Regions from separate parts of the Paraburkholderia sp. GAS38 genome, predicted to be linked through region 2. Evidence: predicted binding sites of a transcription regulator. Region 2 holds the regulator's gene; each other region holds the start of a gene.
What was found. Region 2 encodes HrcA, which represses chaperone genes, less so after heat shock. Its sites were predicted from a motif close to TTAGCACTCNNNNNNNNNGAGTGCTAA; they were not measured.

Region 1 (4,201 bases), on a different contig from region 2:
GCGTGAAAGTGCTTTTCGACAGCACGATCACGACGGCCGCCGCGTGTTTGGCCCAACTCTGATTGAACTCGTTGAGAAAACCGAGGAAACGCGTCCAATGCTCCGTGTCGCGGCGGGCGTAAGCGAAGCGCCACGGTTGCGAGTTATAGGAGGAGGGCGCCCAGCGCGCCGCTTCGAAGAACGTCAGCAGCGTCGACTCTGGAATGGTCTCTTGCGTGAAGGCACGGGGCGACCAGCGGTCGAGAAACTGAACGTCGATCGGATGATCCGCAGCACGGGAGTTCGATGTGGTCATGGCTCTATCCAGAAAGAAACGAAAGCTGGCCACGCGGGCCAGATTGGTGAAATGCTAGTACGTTATAGACGATTTGGCGCGGATCGATGCGATCATGCCCGCGCGAGGCGGGCATGATCGTCGTTAAAGCGCCGCCGGATCAACGACGTACAAACATGGCCGCCTTAGAAATCGAAGCCCGGGCCGCCCGCGCCCGGACCGCCCGCAGGTGCCGACGGCGCGGCATCCTTCGGCGCTTCGTAGACAGTCGCATCGGTCGTCAGCAGCAGGCCGGCAATCGAAGCCGCGTTCTGCAGCGCGGTGCGCGTGACCTTGGTCGGATCGAGCACGCCCGATTCCACGAGGTCGCCGTATTCGCCGGTCTGGGCGTTGTAGCCGAAATTACCGGTGCCCTGCGAGACCTTCGCCACCACCACGCTGGCTTCCTCGCCGGCATTCGACACGATCTGGCGCAGCGGCTCTTCAAGTGCACGCAGCACGATCTTCACGCCGGCGTCCTGATCCGCATTGCTGCCTTTCAGATCGATGATCGCGTTGCGCACGCGAATCAGCGCCACGCCGCCGCCCGGCACAATGCCTTCTTCCACCGCGGCGCGGGTCGCATGCAAGGCGTCGTCGACGCGGTCCTTCTTCTCCTTGACTTCGACTTCGGTGGCGCCGCCCACCTTGATCACGGCCACGCCGCCGGCCAGCTTGGCGACGCGTTCCTGGAGCTTCTCGCGGTCGTAGTCGGAAGTGGCTTCTTCGATCTGCACGCGAATCTGCTTCACGCGCGCTTCGATAGTCTTCGGGTCGCCGCCGCCGTCGATCACGGTGGTGTTTTCCTTGCCCACTTCGATGCGCTTGGCCTGGCCCAGCTCAGCGAGCGTAGCCTTTTCGAGCGTGAGGCCGGTTTCTTCGGCAATGACCTGGCCGCCGGTCAGGATCGCGATGTCTTCCAGCATGGCCTTACGACGATCGCCGAAGCCCGGAGCCTTGACCGCGACCGTCTTCAGAATGCCGCGGATGTTGTTCACCACCAGCGTCGCCAGCGCTTCGCCTTCGACGTCCTCGGCGATGATCAGCAGTGGGCGGCCTGCTTTGGCGACCTGTTCGAGTACCGGCAGCAGATCGCGAATGTTCGACACCTTCTTGTCGTGCAACAGGATGAACGGGTTGTCGAGAACGGCGACCTGCTTGTCCGGGTTGTTGATGAAATACGGCGACAGGTAGCCGCGATCGAACTGCAGACCTTCGACCACTTCGAGTTCATCCTCGAGCGACTTGCCGTCTTCGACGGTAATCACGCCTTCCTTGCCGACGCGGTCGATAGCTTCGGCAATCCGCTGGCCGATCGATTCCTCGCCGTTAGCCGAAATCGTCGCCACCTGAGCGATTTCCTTGCTGGTGGTGGTCGGCTTGCTGATCTTCTTCAGCTCGTCGATGGCGGCGATCACCGCCTTGTCGATGCCGCGCTTCAGATCCAGCGGATTGAGGCCGGCCGCCACATACTTCTGGCCTTCACGCACGATAGCCTGCGCCAGCACGGTGGCGGTGGTGGTGCCGTCGCCGGCGGCGTCGCTGGTACGCGAGGCAACTTCCTTTACCAGTTGCGCGCCGATATTCTGCAGCTTGTCGGCCAGCTCGATTTCCTTGGCGACCGACACGCCGTCCTTGGTCACCACCGGTGAACCGAAGCTGCGCTCCAGCACCACGTTGCGGCCCTTCGGACCGAGCGTGACCTTGACTGCATTCGCGAGCAGATTCACGCCTTCGACCAGTTTCGAACGCGCGTTGTCGCTAAAGACGATTTCTTTGGCTGCCATCTTGTGAAGCTCCGTTTATTGGTGGACTACGGCGACGATGTCTTCTTCGCGCAGCACGAGCAGGTCGGCGCCGTCGACCTTGACCTGCTGGCCCGAGTACTTGCCGAACAACACGCGTTCGCCGACCTTCAGATCGGGTTCGATGCGCTTGCCGTCGCTATCGCGCTTGCCGGGACCGACGGCGAGCACTTCACCCTGGTCGGGTTTTTCGGCGGCGCTCTCGGGAATCACGATGCCCGAGGCGGTTTTGGTCTCCTGATCGAGACGCTTGACGATGACGCGATCATGCAAAGGACGTAGGCTCATTTAGACATTCCTGCAGTGGAGATTTGGCACTCTTCGCTGGCGAGTGCTGACCGTGATTGAGTATAAGAATGGGCACGAGGCGGCTCCAATAACGAATCCTCAAATGCTTATCCGCATTTCGCTGTTTAGGTTATGGGGCATGCTGCAAAATCGGCATGCCCTGAAGCAGAGACCAGTAGGGAGTGCCGCGCAAGCGCAGATTTGCATATATGAATTCGTCGTTTTGCCGATGCGGTGTGCATGGCTAATATGCAACGCTTCAGCTACTCGTGCGAAATCCGACATCATGTCCACCGTTGCTTTTCCGTCGACGACCGTCGACACGCCGGCACAAACGGCAGGCGCCGGCCGTCCCGCTGTGATCCGTTCCGCGCAGGACGTCTCGCGTATCGTCAACGCGGGCGCTGCGAAAGGCAGTAACGCACGCATCGTGATTGCGATTGCGCTCGGCGGGGTCTTTCTGGATGCCTACGATCTGACTTCACTCGCTTACGGCATCAAGGACATCGCGCGGCAGTTTTCGCTTTCGCCGGTACAGGTGGGCTTCGTTTCGTCTGCGATCACGTTTGGCGCGATTCTCGGCGCGCTGTTCGGCGGCTATCTGACCGACCGGATTGGACGCTACCGCGTGTTTATGGCCGACATGCTGTTCTTCGTGGTCGCGGCTATCGCGGCCGGTCTTGCGCCGAATGCGTGGGTGCTCGGCGGAGCGCGCTTTCTGATGGGCTTCGGGGTGGGCCTCGATCTGCCGGTGGCGATGGCGTTTCTGGCGGAGTTCTCACGGGTGGCGGGCAAGGGCAACAAGGCGGCCAGCGTGGCCGCGTGGTGCCCCGCGTGGTATGCGGCCACCAGTACCTGCTATCTGCTGATCCTCGGCCTGTATGCGATCCTGCCCGAGCATCATCTGGGCTGGCTGTGGCGTTTGACGCTTGCGTTCGGCGCGGTGCCCGCCATCGCGATCATTCTGGTGCGCAGCCGCTATATCAGCGAGTCGCCGGTGTGGGCAGCGAACCAGGGCGATCTGGACGAAGCCGCGCGCATTCTCAAGCGCTCGTATGGGGTGGATGCGGTGGTCGAACGCAGCAGCGAGCCGGTCAAGGCGCCGCGTGCCGCGTCGTGGCGCAACTATGGCGTGCTGTTTAACCGCACCTACCGCAGCCGCACGATTCTCGCCGCGACCATTGGAGCGGCGTCCTCGTTCGGCTACAACGCGATCATCTTCGGCTTGCCGGTGATCATCACCAGCTTCTTTCATCAAGGGCCGCTGACGACGATCATCGCCGCGCTGACGCTGAATCTGGCCTTTGCTTTTGTGGGCGGATTGATCGGCGTGCGCACCGCGCCGACGGTCGGAGCCTGGAAGATGACGGTGCTGGGGCACTCGCTGCAGTTCGCGTCGCTGATCGGGCTCGCGTTGATCGGCAAGCCGGGCAGCGGCGTACTGGTCGTGCTGGCTATCCTGCTGCTGGGCGGCTATCTGTTCGGACAGGGCTTCGGGCCAGGCTCGCATTCGATGACTTACGCGTCGCTCAGCTATCCGACCTCGATTCGCGGCATTGGTGTGGGGTTCAACCAGACGCTGGTGCGCTCGGCGTCGACGGTGTCGCTGTTTCTGTTTCCGGTTCTCTCGGCCGCGCTCGGGACGAATGTGTTCTGGGTGATCGCGGTGGCGCCGCTGACTTCGCTGCTGGTGTTGCTGGCTATCCGCTGGGAGCCGTCGGGGTACGACATCGACGCGGAGGATTATCTCGATCCGCTCGCGGTGGGCGGGCGTTCGGTTAACGCGGTCAACGCA
Region 2 (4,201 bases):
TTCAAGATCGAGCGCGGCGACGATGACGAAGTCGCGTATCGAGAGGTGGCGAAGCATGGGGTCGTCTGGTGGGCGTGGGTTACCGGCTGGGGCGATCCGCTCAGGGCTTGATGTCGTCTTCGTGCGACGGGTATTCGTTCCAGTGAAGTTTCTTGCGCAGCGTCGCGTAATAGCTATGGCCGACCGGATGCAGCAGCGGCACGGTGTGGCGCGAGCGGCGAACTTCGATGGTGTCGTTGTGTTCGAGCGCGGTGAACGACTGCATGTCGAAATTGACGTTCACGTCCCGCCCCGCCACGATCTGGATGCTGACCTTGGAGTCGTCCGGCAGCACGATAGGCCGGTTCGACAGCGCGTGCGGCGCGATCGGCACCAGCACGATGCCTTGCAACTGCGGATGCAGGATCGGCCCCGACGAGGACAGCGCATAGGCCGTCGAGCCGGTCGGCGTGGCGACGATCAGCCCGTCCGAGCGCTGGTTGTACATGAAGCGGCCGTCGACCGAAACGTGCAGTTCCGCCATCCCCGAGAAGCCGCTGCGGTTCACCACCACGTCGTTGAACGCCAGCGCGTGGTAGATCGGGCTGCCGTCGCGCATGATGCGCGCCTCGAGCAGGGTGCGCTCTTCGCGCTCGAAGTGGCCGCTGAGCATCAGCGGGACGATTTCCTGCATGTCGGAAATCGGGATGTCGGTGATAAAGCCGACGCGCCCATGGTTGATGCCGATCAGCGGCGTGCGGTACGGCGCGAGCTGGCGGCCGATGCCGAGCATCGTGCCGTCGCCGCCGAGCACCACGGCGACGTCGGCGCGCGCGCCGATCTCCGCGGGGCGCAGGGCCGGGTAATCGGTGATGCCGATCTCCGCGGCGGTGTCCGCTTCGAACACCACGTCGAAGCCGCGCCTGGCGATGCACGAGGCGAGCGCGGTCAGAGGCTCGCCGATGCCTGGCGTATTGTTGCGCCCGACTAGCGCAACGGTCTTGAACTGGCTGGTAACTTGCATGCCGGCATTACACCATAGGTGGGGACTGAAAAGAACCGTCCGGGCCACACGGGCGCCCGGCCTGGGCGGGGCGCTGCCTTACCTGCCAGGTCCGCGGGGAGACCCGCGCGGAACCGAGTGGTATTGTTAGCGCTCGCGGTTGTTGCGTCATTAAGCTAAAATTTTCCGTCATGCTAGATCCTCGCGCACAAACCCTCCTCAAAACGCTGATCGAGCGCTATATCGCCGAGGGTCAGCCGGTCGGCTCGCGCACATTGTCCCGCTATTCCGGCCTCGAACTGAGCCCGGCGACCATCCGCAACGTGATGTCCGATCTGGAGGAGCTGGGGCTCGTAATCAGTCCGCATACTTCGGCGGGCCGCATTCCGACGCCGCGTGGCTACCGCCTTTTCGTCGACACCATGCTCACGGTCGAGTCCGCCGCGGACGAAGAAGCCGTCACCCGTACCGTCAAGACCACCTTGCAGGCGGGCGAGCCGCAGAAGATCGTGGCGGCGGCGGCCAGCGTGCTGTCCAGCCTGTCGCAGTTTGCCGGCGTGGTGCTGACGCCGCGGCGCAGCCATGTGTTCAAGCAGATCGAGTTCATGCGCCTGTCGGACAAGCGCATTCTGCTGATCATCGTCACGCCCGAGGGCGACGTGCAGAACCGCATCATGGCGACGCAGCGCGACTTTTCGCCGTCGCAACTGGTGGAAGCCTCCAATTACATCAACGCACACTTCGCCGGCCTGTCCTTCGACGAGGTGCGCCGACGCCTGCGCGAAGAGATCGACGAACTGCGCGGCGACATGACTACGCTGATGCACGCGGCCGTCACCGCCAGCACCGACGAAGCCGACACCGGCGAGACCGTATTGATTTCCGGCGAGCGCAATCTGCTCGAAGTGGCCGACCTGTCTTCCGACATGGCGCGGCTGCGCAAGCTGTTTGATGTATTCGACCAAAAGACCAGCCTCCTTCAGTTACTCGACGTGTCGAGTCACGCCCAGGGCGTGCAGATTTTCATTGGCGGCGAGTCGAATCTCGTGCCGATCGAAGAAATGAGCGTGGTGACCGCACCGTATGAAGTGAACGGCAAGATCGTCGGCACGCTCGGCGTGATCGGACCGACGCGGATGGCCTATAACCGCGTGATCCCGATCGTCGACATTACGGCGCGTCTGCTTTCGTTGACGCTGAGCCAGCAATAGCAACCGCCTGTCGCCAGGCGCGGCGGCCGATGCCATTGCGACTGCCACTGCCTGCAACCGACCGCCGGTCAACGTCCGCAACGTCATGCCGGTAATGATGCCTGGCGGCGCGGAGCTTGCCAATTGGCCGAATGGCCAGGTATCGGCGGCGGATCGCGCCGCTATAATGAGTTTCACCTGAATCGATTTCCCGCCTTAAGCGGTTAGCCCTGTTGCCTATGCGTTTCGACCTCGAGCGGCCATCTCAGCCCGCCACAGCCCATCGTGTTGCGGTGTTGCTGATCAATCTGGGCACGCCCGACGCTCCAACGCCGAAGGCCGTGCGGCGCTACCTCGCGCAGTTTTTGTCGGACCCACGGGTGGTCGAGATTCCCGCCGCCGTCTGGCAGGTCATCTTGCGGCTCCTGATCCTGCCGTTTCGCGGGCGCTCGTCGGCGCGCAAGTATGCCGCGGTGTGGACGCCGGAAGGCTCGCCGTTGCGCGTGTTCACCGAGAAGCAGGTGGAAGGGTTGCGGCATCTGCTGCAGGCGAACGACTACACGGTGCTCGTCGACTACGCCATGCGCTATGGCATGCCGGGCATTCCGGACATGCTGAACCAGCTCAAGCTGGCCGGTGCGGAACGTGTGCTGCTCGTGCCGATGTATCCGCAATACTCGTCGTCGACCACCGCCACGGCTTTCGACGCCGCATTTGCGGCGCTTGGGCGCATGCGCAACCAGCTGGAAATCCGCACCGTCCGCCAATATGCGGATCATCCGGCCTATATCGCGGCGCTGGCGGCGCAGGTGCACCAGTATTGGCACGCTCACGGCCGTCCGGATTTCGCAGCAGGCGACAAGCTGGTGCTGAGCTTCCACGGTGTGCCCAAGCGCACGCTCGATCTGGGCGATCCGTATCACGACCAGTGTCAGCAAACCGGGGCGCTGCTGATGCAGGCGCTTGAGCTGACATCGGTCGAATGCCGCATTACGTTTCAGTCGCGCTTCGGCAAGGCCGAATGGCTGCAGCCCTACACCGCGCCGACGCTCAAGGAACTGGGCGCCGCGGGTGTCCGTCGGGCCGACGTGTTTTGTCCGGGTTTTACCGCTGACTGCCTCGAAACGATCGAGGAAATCGGCATGGAGGTTCGCGACGAGTTCGTTCACGCCGGCGGCAAGGAGTTTCACCGGATTCCTTGCCTGAACGCCTCGCAGGCGTGGATTGCCGCGCTTGGTGAGATCGTCGCGCAGAATCTGCAGGGCTGGCCGGTGCAGGCGGCTTCGCTGCAAGGGGTGGTGGAGGCGTGAGGCCTTGTTTCAACGCGCTTAGGGAACGCGCTTAGGGCGCCGGACTGATCGATGAACTACAGGATTTCAACCGAACCGGGTGCGCGTCTGCGCATCGACAAATGGCTTTGGGCTGCACGCTTCTTCAAGACGCGCTCGCTGGCGGCGGATGCCGTCGATAAAGGCCATGTGCGTATCGGCGGGGCCACGGTCAAGCCGGCAAAGGACGTGCGGGTCGGCGATCTCGTTGAAGTCGAGATCGAAAGGATCGTTTGGCAGGTCGAGGTGCTGGGCATGTGCGATGTGCGCGGGCCCGCCAGCGTGGCGCAAACGCTTTACGCGGAAACCGAGGACAGCAAGGTAAAGCGGCAGGTGGAACAGGAGCGGCGCAAGACGTATCGCGAACCGGCGGCCGCCTTGCACGGGCGTCCTACCAAGCGCGACCGGCGCACTATCGACAAACTTTCAGGTGGGGATTGAACAGCTGTTCCATTGTGGCATGCACGCCGCCATACTCGGTCGTGCTGTCGTTGACGGCCCCGGACATGCAGATGGTCGTGGTTCCCGCGATGAGCACCAAGGCGACCACGGATATTGCGAAGGTCAGTTTCACGGTACTCCCCCGAAAGGTGCTGAACGAACGCGCGTAGTGAGTGAATTGAAGTGGTATATACCGGGCTAGGGTAAACGTGCCTTTTCCGGCGGACATCTGCAGTTTAGGTCAGTCCTCGACCCCACTC
Region 3 (4,201 bases), on a different contig from region 2:
GAAGGCTGCCTGTTCGGCAATGGCGAACGCACCGGCAACGTCGACCTCGTCACGCTCGCGATGAACCTCTACTCGCAGGGCATCGACCCGGGCCTCGATTTCTCGGACATCGACGCCGTGCGCCGCGTGGTGGAGCGTTGCAACCAGTTGCCCGTGCATCCGCGCCATCCGTACGCCGGCGACCTCGTCTATACGGCGTTCTCCGGCTCGCATCAGGACGCCATCCGCAAGGGCTTCGCGCAGCAGGCGCCGGAAGCCGTCTGGGAGGTGCCGTACCTGCCGGTCGACCCGGCCGATGTAGGACGCAGCTATGATGCCGTGATCCGCGTCAACAGCCAGTCGGGCAAGGGCGGCTCGACCTATCTGCTCGAGCGCGGTATGGGCTTCACGCCGTCGCGCCGCGTGCAAATCGAGTTCAGCCAGGCCGTGCAGGCGGCCGCGGATCACAGCGGCGCCGAGATAAGCGGCGAGGCGATCTGCGCGTTGTTCGCGCGGGAATACTTCGAGGTTGCCGGGCCGGCGCGGCGCGTCAATGCGTCGACGGTCCGGTGGGAGAACCGCGACTTCAGCGTGGCTGCGGCGAAACCTGCGCGCGGCACGCAGGGGCAGGGGCAGGGGCAATACGAAGCGGTTGAGCAACACGCCCAGCGTGTTACCGCCGCGCTCGCGACCGCCTCAGAGCAGCCTGTCGAACTCACCTCGGTGGAAAGCACGCGTACAGCAGACGGCCGCACGGCCGTGTTCGTGGGCTGCCGCGTCGGTGAACAGGGAGTCCGTTACGGCGTTGGGGTCAGCCCGGAGGATGTAGCCGCAGTCGTGGACGCGGTTGTCAGCGCGGTCAACCGGGCCTGCGGGGCGAATCGGGCCGTGTGGCAAGAGCCTGACCGTCGAGCCGCAGCCTGAGGTCCACGTGTCGGCCAGCAGGCATGCAAAGGCAGGCGAAAGCTTGAGCGGGCGCGGCACGATCTGCCGCCTCCGTGCGCGGGCCGCTCAAAAAGCGGCCTGACGAAAGAAGCCCACCGGCCTCACTCGATCGCGCAACGCGTCGCCTGCCATGCCACCAGCCGCCAATGCCCGTCCACCTGAGCGTGGATCGCGGTATAGGCAATCGGAAACAGCAACGCGCCGTTGTTCGCCTCCATCTCGATCAGCGCGCGGCCGGTCACGATAAAGGTCTCGCGGCCGGCCGGCAGCACATCCTGCGACTGGATCTCGATCTGCCGGTAGCGGCGGCGCCCGGCCGTGATCCCGTCGATGAACTGCTGCTTCGTTTCGCGTTTGCCATTCGTATGGATATAGCTCACGTTGTCGGAGAGCAGCGTGTCGAGCAACGGCCCGTTACCGTCGACCATCGCGCGAAAACGGTCGCGCTCGAGTCCACGAATCGCTTCGATCACCTTTTCGGCCATTGCTCAGCCCCTTTGCCTCGACGGGCCGACAGTGGCCACGGTCGTCAGAAGTTACGTTGCAAATATAGCTGGCTGAAATTTATACCAGGATTCGGCTCTTTGATACCGCTGTTCGCCAGGTGCTGAATCCGGTAGCTCGCCAGGTGCGCTGGACGGCTGCCGGGCAGCCATCCGATCGAATTCGGCCCCGCCCCAGGCCGGAATCCGCCCTTCCCGGTGCGGTTCGCCCCCGCCAGACACCGAGTAAACCCTCTATATATTGGGGGCCACAAGAGCAATAAATCATAAGAAGAAAGCCTGAAACCGCCGGATTGCTGCCCCAAACCTCAAAAAACCGGTGATTCCGCACAGACAGATGCGTATCCACAGCAAATCCTACGCTCATCCCCGGGAAGTTGCAGAAGGCGTATGATGCTATTGAAAATCAAATTTCGATAGCCATGCGGGAACCGGGATACCCCCACGCACTCTAAGTATTAGCACTCGGTAATTCAGAGTGCTAACATCCACGCTGGAGTCGAAGTTCGACTGAGCAATTTGCTGATTCCAAGGAGTTTTCTACGTGAGCAACGCAATGACCCTTCCGAGTACTCTAAGCCCGTCGTCGGCTAAGGCCGCTTCGGCAGGTGCACTGGCGCTCTCGCATTCTTCGCTGCTGCCCGGTCAACTGGGCAATATCGACGCCTACATCCAGGCCGTGAACCGGATTCCGATGCTGACGCCGGCGGAAGAACGCCAGTTCGCCACTGAATTCCGCGACCAGGCCAATCTGGAGTCTGCGCGCCGCCTTGTCCTGTCGCACCTGCGGCTGGTGGTTTCGATCGCGCGTAACTATCTGGGCTACGGCCTGCCGCATGCCGACCTGATCCAGGAAGGCAATATCGGCCTGATGAAGGCCGTGAAGCGCTTCGACCCGGAGCAGAACGTACGTCTCGTGTCGTATGCCATGCACTGGATCAAGGCTGAGATTCACGAATACATCCTGCGCAACTGGCGCATGGTGAAGGTCGCCACCACCAAGGCGCAGCGCAAGCTGTTCTTCAACCTGCGCAGCCACAAGCAGGGCTTGGGCGCGTTCACGCCGGACGAGATCGAAGGTCTCGCCAAGGAACTGAACGTCAAGCGCGAGGAAGTGGCCGAGATGGAAACGCGGCTGTCCGGCGGCGACATCGCACTGGAAGGCCAGGTCGAGGACGGTGAGGAATCGTACGCGCCCATCGCCTATCTGGCCGATTCGCATAGCGAACCGACGGCTGTGCTCGCCGCGCGTCAGCGCGACAAGCTGCAGAGCGACGGTATCGCCAGCGCGCTGGAATCGTTGGATGCACGCAGCCGCCGCATCATCGAAGCGCGCTGGCTGCACGTCGAAGACGACGGCTCGGGCGGTTCCACGCTGCATGATCTCGCCGACGAATTCGGCGTGTCGGCCGAGCGGATTCGCCAGATCGAAGCCAGCGCCATGAAGAAAATGCGCAGCGCATTGAACGAGTACGCTTAACGCCCAACACGGCGCACACGGCACCCTCCGGTGCCCTGTCAGACACTAGCCCTGCCTTCGTAAGACGGCAGGGCTTTTTCTTGCTCCCGTGGAAATCGCACCCCGTTTCCTTGACGTATCGCAAGCTTGCTTGTATTACTGAGATGGACGGCACCCTTCCGCGACCCAATGCCACGGTCGCGAACTTCCTCGCTGCCAGCCCCTATCTTAATATCGTTATGTACTCGCCAAGCCGCCCAGGTCACCTGCGCGGTTTGAATCCGACCGGGCAAACCGGTGTGAAGTCGTCCATCGACCGATCATGACCATAACGCTACACGACAGGAATCCGCCTCGCGCCACCCTGCGCGCGCGAATCGCCAACTGGGCGCGCGGCCCCACCTTTGGGCGAGATATCGCCATCGTGCTCGCCATCAAATTTGCACTCCTGATGGTCCTGAAGTACGCCTTCTTCAATCATCCTCTGGCGGACAACATGTCCATGCCGCCCGCACTCGTTGCGCAAGCCCTGCTTTCAGCGCCTGCCCCGCATCCGTCTCAAGGTGATCAACATGCCCGTTAGCGAAGTCGTCGATCTTTCGCGCCTCCAGTTCGCCGTGACGGCGCTTTATCACTTTCTGTTCGTCCCCCTGACGCTTGGACTGTCGTGGCTGCTCGTCATCATGGAAGCCGTCTACGTGATGACCGGCAAGCAGATCTACAAGGACATGACGCAGTTCTGGGGCAAGCTGTTCGGCATCAACTTCGCCATGGGCGTCACGACCGGCCTCACGCTCGAGTTCCAGTTCGGCACCAACTGGTCGTATTACTCGCATTACGTGGGCGACATCTTCGGCGTGCCGCTCGCCGTCGAAGGGCTGATGGCTTTCTTCCTCGAATCGACTTTCGTCGGCCTGTTCTTCTTCGGCTGGAACCGTCTGTCGCGAGTGCAGCATCTGATCGTCACCTTCCTCGTGGCGCTGGGCTCGAACCTGTCGGCGCTGTGGATTCTGGTCGCGAACGGCTGGATGAACAATCCGGTCGGCGCCGAGTTCAACTACGAAACCATGCGCATGGAGCTGTCGAGCATCTTCGCCGTGCTGTTCAACCCAGTGGCGCAGGTGAAGTTCGTGCATACGGTGTCGGCCGGTTATGTGACCGCGTCGATGTTCGTGCTCGGCATCTCGTCGTGGTATCTGCTCAAGCGCCGCGACACCGAATTCGCGCTGCGCTCGTTTGCGATTGCGGCGGGTTTCGGCCTGGCGTCGACGGTCTGTGTGATCGTGCTCGGCGACGAATCGGGCTACCGCACCGG
Region 4 (4,201 bases), 210 kb from region 2:
ACCTTCCCCGATAGCCATGTTAGTGCCGGCCATGTGTCGCCGAAGCCGGGCGTGGGGCAGGGCGCGGAGCTGACGATCGAGTTCACTGTGCTGGGCCGGCGCTACCTGGGGCTCAACGGTGGCCCCGCCTTCAAGGCGAATGAGGCGGTCAGTTTCATCGTCCTGACGGATAGCCAGGAAGAGACTGACCGATATTGGAACGCCATTGTCGGCAACGGCGGGGAGGAGGCGCCTTGCGGCTGGTGCAAGGACCGCTGGGGCTTTTCCTGGCAGATCACGCCCAGGCGGCTGCTTGAGCTCGTCAGCGGGTCCGATCGCGATGCCGGAGGGCGTGCGATGGACGCGATGATGACCATGAAGAAGATCGATATCGCTATGATAGAGCGCGCTGCGGCGGTCAAAACATAAGACGTAGCGTCAGCGAAGCAACTCGTCGTTGAGCTCTACCATTCCACCGAGGCTAAAAACAATGATGACCTCCAGCGACGGTTTGACCGGTCCCGCGCGGCTCTTACGACTTGCATCATGGGCGATCGCCATCGTCTTCGCCGTGTTTCTGAACATGCTCGGCAGCCTCGTGATCCGCGACATGGAGTTTGCACCCCATGGCGGGCCGCCCGTCATGGAGCAATTCGCGGATGCACCGGCGAAGGCGCGGCTGGATGCAGCACGACGCGACCTGCAGGCGCAGCGCGACACGCTCGATGAAAAGGCTGAAACCCTGGAGGTGGCGCGCGGACGCGCCGCGAAGCAGTACGCGGACGAGAAGGAGAGTTTCCGCAACTGGCTGGCCACGCGCTCAGTGACGGGCGACAGCACACGGGACCCTGACCTGCTCGCGAGAACCCGCAAGCTGGACTCGCTGCAGGCCGTGACGATCGACTGGCAGCATCAGATCGACGCGATCGGCGACCAGCAACGGGCACTCGTCGCGCAGCAGAGTCAGCTGGACGTGCAAATCGCCAGCGAGGATGCAGCAGCCGAACAGCGCTTCGACGAGGCGACCCGGCACTATGAGTTGCAGGTGTTTGGCCTGCGCCTCGCGCTGACCTTGCCCATTCTGCTGATCGCGATCTGGCTGTTCATTCGCTACCGCAAGGTTCGTTACTGGCCTTTCGTGTATGGCTTCGGTCTGTTTGCGTTGAGCGCGTTTTTTATCGAACTGGTCCCGTATCTGCCGAATTTCGGCGGCTATGTGAGGGTGCTGGTCGGCATCGCGCTCACGGTGTTTGCCGGCCTCTATATGCTGAAAGCGTTTCAGCGCTATGCCGAGCGCAAGCAACTGGAATTGCAGCAGGACCAGGGAGAGCGCGCACGCACGATCGGCTACGAGAAGGCCGTTCGTTCACTCGAAAAGAAACGCTGCCCGTCGTGCGACAAACAATGGAACCTCGGTGGCGACGACTCCACGTTCTGCGTGCATTGCGGATTGAGGCTGTTCAATCTGTGTGGATGCGGTGGGCGCAATTTCTTCTTTTTCCCGCATTGCCATCAATGCGGTGCGGCGCAGGGGAGTGCGTCGTTGGTTCCGGGGGGCGATGCGCATTGACGGTGACGAATTCGCCCTGGTGTGCCCCGGCCCCACGTCGGCGAAGCAGGTGCAAATACGGTACCGCCGGGAAGAAGCAGGAGCAGACGTTCAAGACGACGTACCAGGCGGAATATGGCGAGGACGCAAGCGTGTCTGTACTTGAGCCCACCAAAATTCTTCCGCCCAATGCGGAAGCACCCGACGCGCCGGAGTGAATCTCGACAAGTTCGCCTGGGTTTACCCTAGGGTAAAAATTTCCTCCCCCCTTCCTTCTTGAATTTGTCACCACCCGTCCATATAATTAGCACTCGCTGCACGAGAGTGCTAACAACATCGCCGGTTGGCTCAGCCAGCCGGGTTTTCTCAGCGTTCTTCAGTCTCAATCAAGAGAGGAGTATGTATGAACCTTCGTCCTTTGCATGATCGCGTGATCGTCAAACGTCTGGATCAAGAAACCAAGACTGCGTCGGGCATCGTGATCCCCGAAGCCGCAGCGGAAAAGCCGGATCAAGGCGAAATTCTGGCAGTCGGCCCGGGCAAGCGTGACGACAAGGGCGCACAAATCGCGCTCGACGTGAAGGTCGGTGACCGCGTCCTGTTCGGCAAGTACGCAGGCCAGACCGTCAAGGTCGACGGCAGCGAACTGCTCGTGATGCGCGAAGAAGACATCATGGCCGTGGTGCAGAAGTAAGCGCAAAGCGCTACTTACCCGGTTATATCCCAAGAATTCAAGGAGTTAGAAGATGGCAGCTAAAGACGTCGTATTCGGTGATTCCGCTCGTGCCAAGATGGTCGAAGGCGTGAACATCCTCGCGAACGCTGTGAAGGTCACGCTGGGCCCGAAGGGTCGCAACGTTGTCCTGGAACGCAGCTTCGGCGGCCCGACGGTCACCAAGGACGGTGTGTCGGTCGCGAAAGAGATCGAACTGAAAGACAAGCTCCAGAACATGGGCGCACAAATGGTCAAGGAAGTCGCTTCCAAGACCAGCGACAACGCAGGTGACGGCACCACGACCGCTACGGTTCTGGCTCAGTCCATCGTTCGCGAAGGCATGAAGTACGTCGCATCGGGCATGAACCCGATGGACCTGAAGCGCGGTATCGACAAGGCTGTGTTCGCAGCAATCGAAGAACTGCGCAAGATCAGCAAGCCGTGCACGACCAACAAGGAAATCGCTCAAGTCGGTTCGATCTCGGCAAACAGCGACTCGTCGATCGGCGACCGTATCGCTGAAGCGATGGACAAGGTTGGCAAGGAAGGCGTCATCACGGTTGAAGACGGCAAGTCGCTGCAAGACGAACTGGACGTCGTCGAAGGCATGCAGTTCGACCGCGGCTACCTGTCGCCGTACTTCATCAACAACCCGGACAAGCAAGTTGCTGTGCTCGACAACCCGTTCGTGCTGCTGCACGACAAGAAGGTGTCGAACATTCGTGACCTCCTCCCGGTTCTGGAACAAGTCGCCAAGGCTGGCCGTCCGCTGCTGATCATCGCAGAAGACGTCGAAGGCGAAGCACTGGCAACGCTGGTGGTGAACAACATCCGCGGCATCCTGAAGACGGTGGCTGTCAAGGCTCCGGGCTTCGGCGATCGTCGTAAGGCCATGCTGGAAGACATCGCGATCCTGACCGGCGGTCAAGTTATCGCTGAAGAAACCGGCCTGACGCTCGAAAAGGCAACGCTGGCCGAACTGGGCCAAGCGAAGCGTATCGAAGTGGGCAAGGAAAACACGACGATCATCGACGGCGCTGGCGAAGGCGCGAACATCGAAGCACGTGTGAAGCAAGTTCGCACGCAAATCGAAGAAGCAACGTCGGACTACGACCGTGAAAAGCTGCAAGAGCGCGTGGCCAAGCTGGCCGGCGGTGTGGCAGTGATCAAGGTCGGCGCTGCGACCGAAGTCGAAATGAAGGAAAAGAAGGCACGTGTCGAAGACGCACTGCACGCAACGCGCGCAGCTGTGGAAGAAGGCATCGTGGCTGGCGGCGGTGTTGCACTGATCCGCGCTCGCACGGCAATCGCCGGTCTGAAGGGCGCTAACGCCGATCAAGATGCAGGTATCAAGATCGTTCTGCGCGCCATGGAAGAACCGCTGCGCCAGATCGTCACGAACGGCGGCGAAGAAGCCAGCGTCGTGGTGGCAGCAGTTGCAGCCGGTACGGGCAACTACGGCTACAACGCAGCAACGGGCGAGTACGTCGACCTGGTTGACGCAGGTGTCGTGGACCCGACGAAGGTCACGCGTACGGCACTGCAAAACGCAGCATCGGTGGCAGGTCTCCTGCTGACGACCGACGCAGCGGTTTGCGAACTGCCGAAGGAAGATGCTCCGATGGGCGGCGGCGGAATGCCGGGCGGCATGGGCGGCATGGGCATGGACATGTAATTTCGCTTCGGGCCTTTCTCGCGAGAGGAGGCCTGTTCGAAACGCATGGGGAAGCGCGCCGCAAGGCGTGCTTCCCGAAAGAAAAAACCCGCAGCGATGCGGGTTTTTTCTTTTCCGGCGCCGGCTTGGCTCGGCGCATGGGTTGCTTCAACGTGAGTTGCTTCAATCGAGAGCGGGCAGCTGGCTCAAGGCACGCCCGCGTCGCGATTCGCACTCAGGGCTTCATGAGATACGTCTCGTGCAGGTAATCGAAGATCCCCGACACGCTCGCCTCTTTGCTCTG

Region 1: P3T42_RS10930 (co-chaperone GroES) is a predicted target of HrcA. The motif match lies at 2,430-2,456, and genes of this name have one in related genera.
Region 3: rpoH (RNA polymerase sigma factor RpoH) is a predicted target of HrcA. The motif match lies at 1,886-1,912, and genes of this name have one in related genera.
Region 4: groES (co-chaperone GroES) is a predicted target of HrcA. The motif match lies at 1,833-1,859, and genes of this name have one in related genera.

The regions. Positions count from the first base shown of each region.
Region 1 is NZ_JBNDJO010000004.1:109,140-113,340, reverse strand. It holds gene P3T42_RS10940 (nitroreductase family protein) at 1-295, opposite strand, end outside; gene groL (chaperonin GroEL) at 460-2,100, opposite strand; gene P3T42_RS10930 (co-chaperone GroES) at 2,116-2,406, opposite strand; gene P3T42_RS10925 (MFS transporter) at 2,693-4,201, shown strand, end outside.
Region 2 is NZ_JBNDJO010000005.1:316,441-320,641, reverse strand. It holds gene recN (DNA repair protein RecN) at 1-57, opposite strand, end outside; gene P3T42_RS14850 (NAD kinase) at 101-1,003, opposite strand; gene hrcA (heat-inducible transcriptional repressor HrcA) at 1,174-2,193, shown strand; gene hemH (ferrochelatase) at 2,412-3,482, shown strand; gene P3T42_RS14835 (RNA-binding S4 domain-containing protein) at 3,534-3,941, shown strand; gene P3T42_RS14830 (hypothetical protein) at 3,938-4,111, shown strand.
Region 3 is NZ_JBNDJO010000011.1:152,656-156,856, forward strand. It holds gene leuA (2-isopropylmalate synthase) at 1-903, shown strand, start outside; gene P3T42_RS24405 (nuclear transport factor 2 family protein) at 1,026-1,409, opposite strand; gene P3T42_RS24410 (acyloxyacyl hydrolase) at 1,454-1,585, opposite strand; gene rpoH (RNA polymerase sigma factor RpoH) at 1,972-2,907, shown strand; gene cydP (cytochrome oxidase putative small subunit CydP) at 3,209-3,469, shown strand; gene P3T42_RS24425 (cytochrome ubiquinol oxidase subunit I) at 3,459-4,201, shown strand, end outside.
Region 4 is NZ_JBNDJO010000005.1:104,419-108,619, reverse strand. It holds gene P3T42_RS13775 (VOC family protein) at 1-408, shown strand, start outside; gene P3T42_RS13770 (hypothetical protein) at 473-1,549, shown strand; gene groES (co-chaperone GroES) at 1,932-2,222, shown strand; gene groL (chaperonin GroEL) at 2,275-3,918, shown strand; gene cysC (adenylyl-sulfate kinase) at 4,133-4,201, opposite strand, start outside.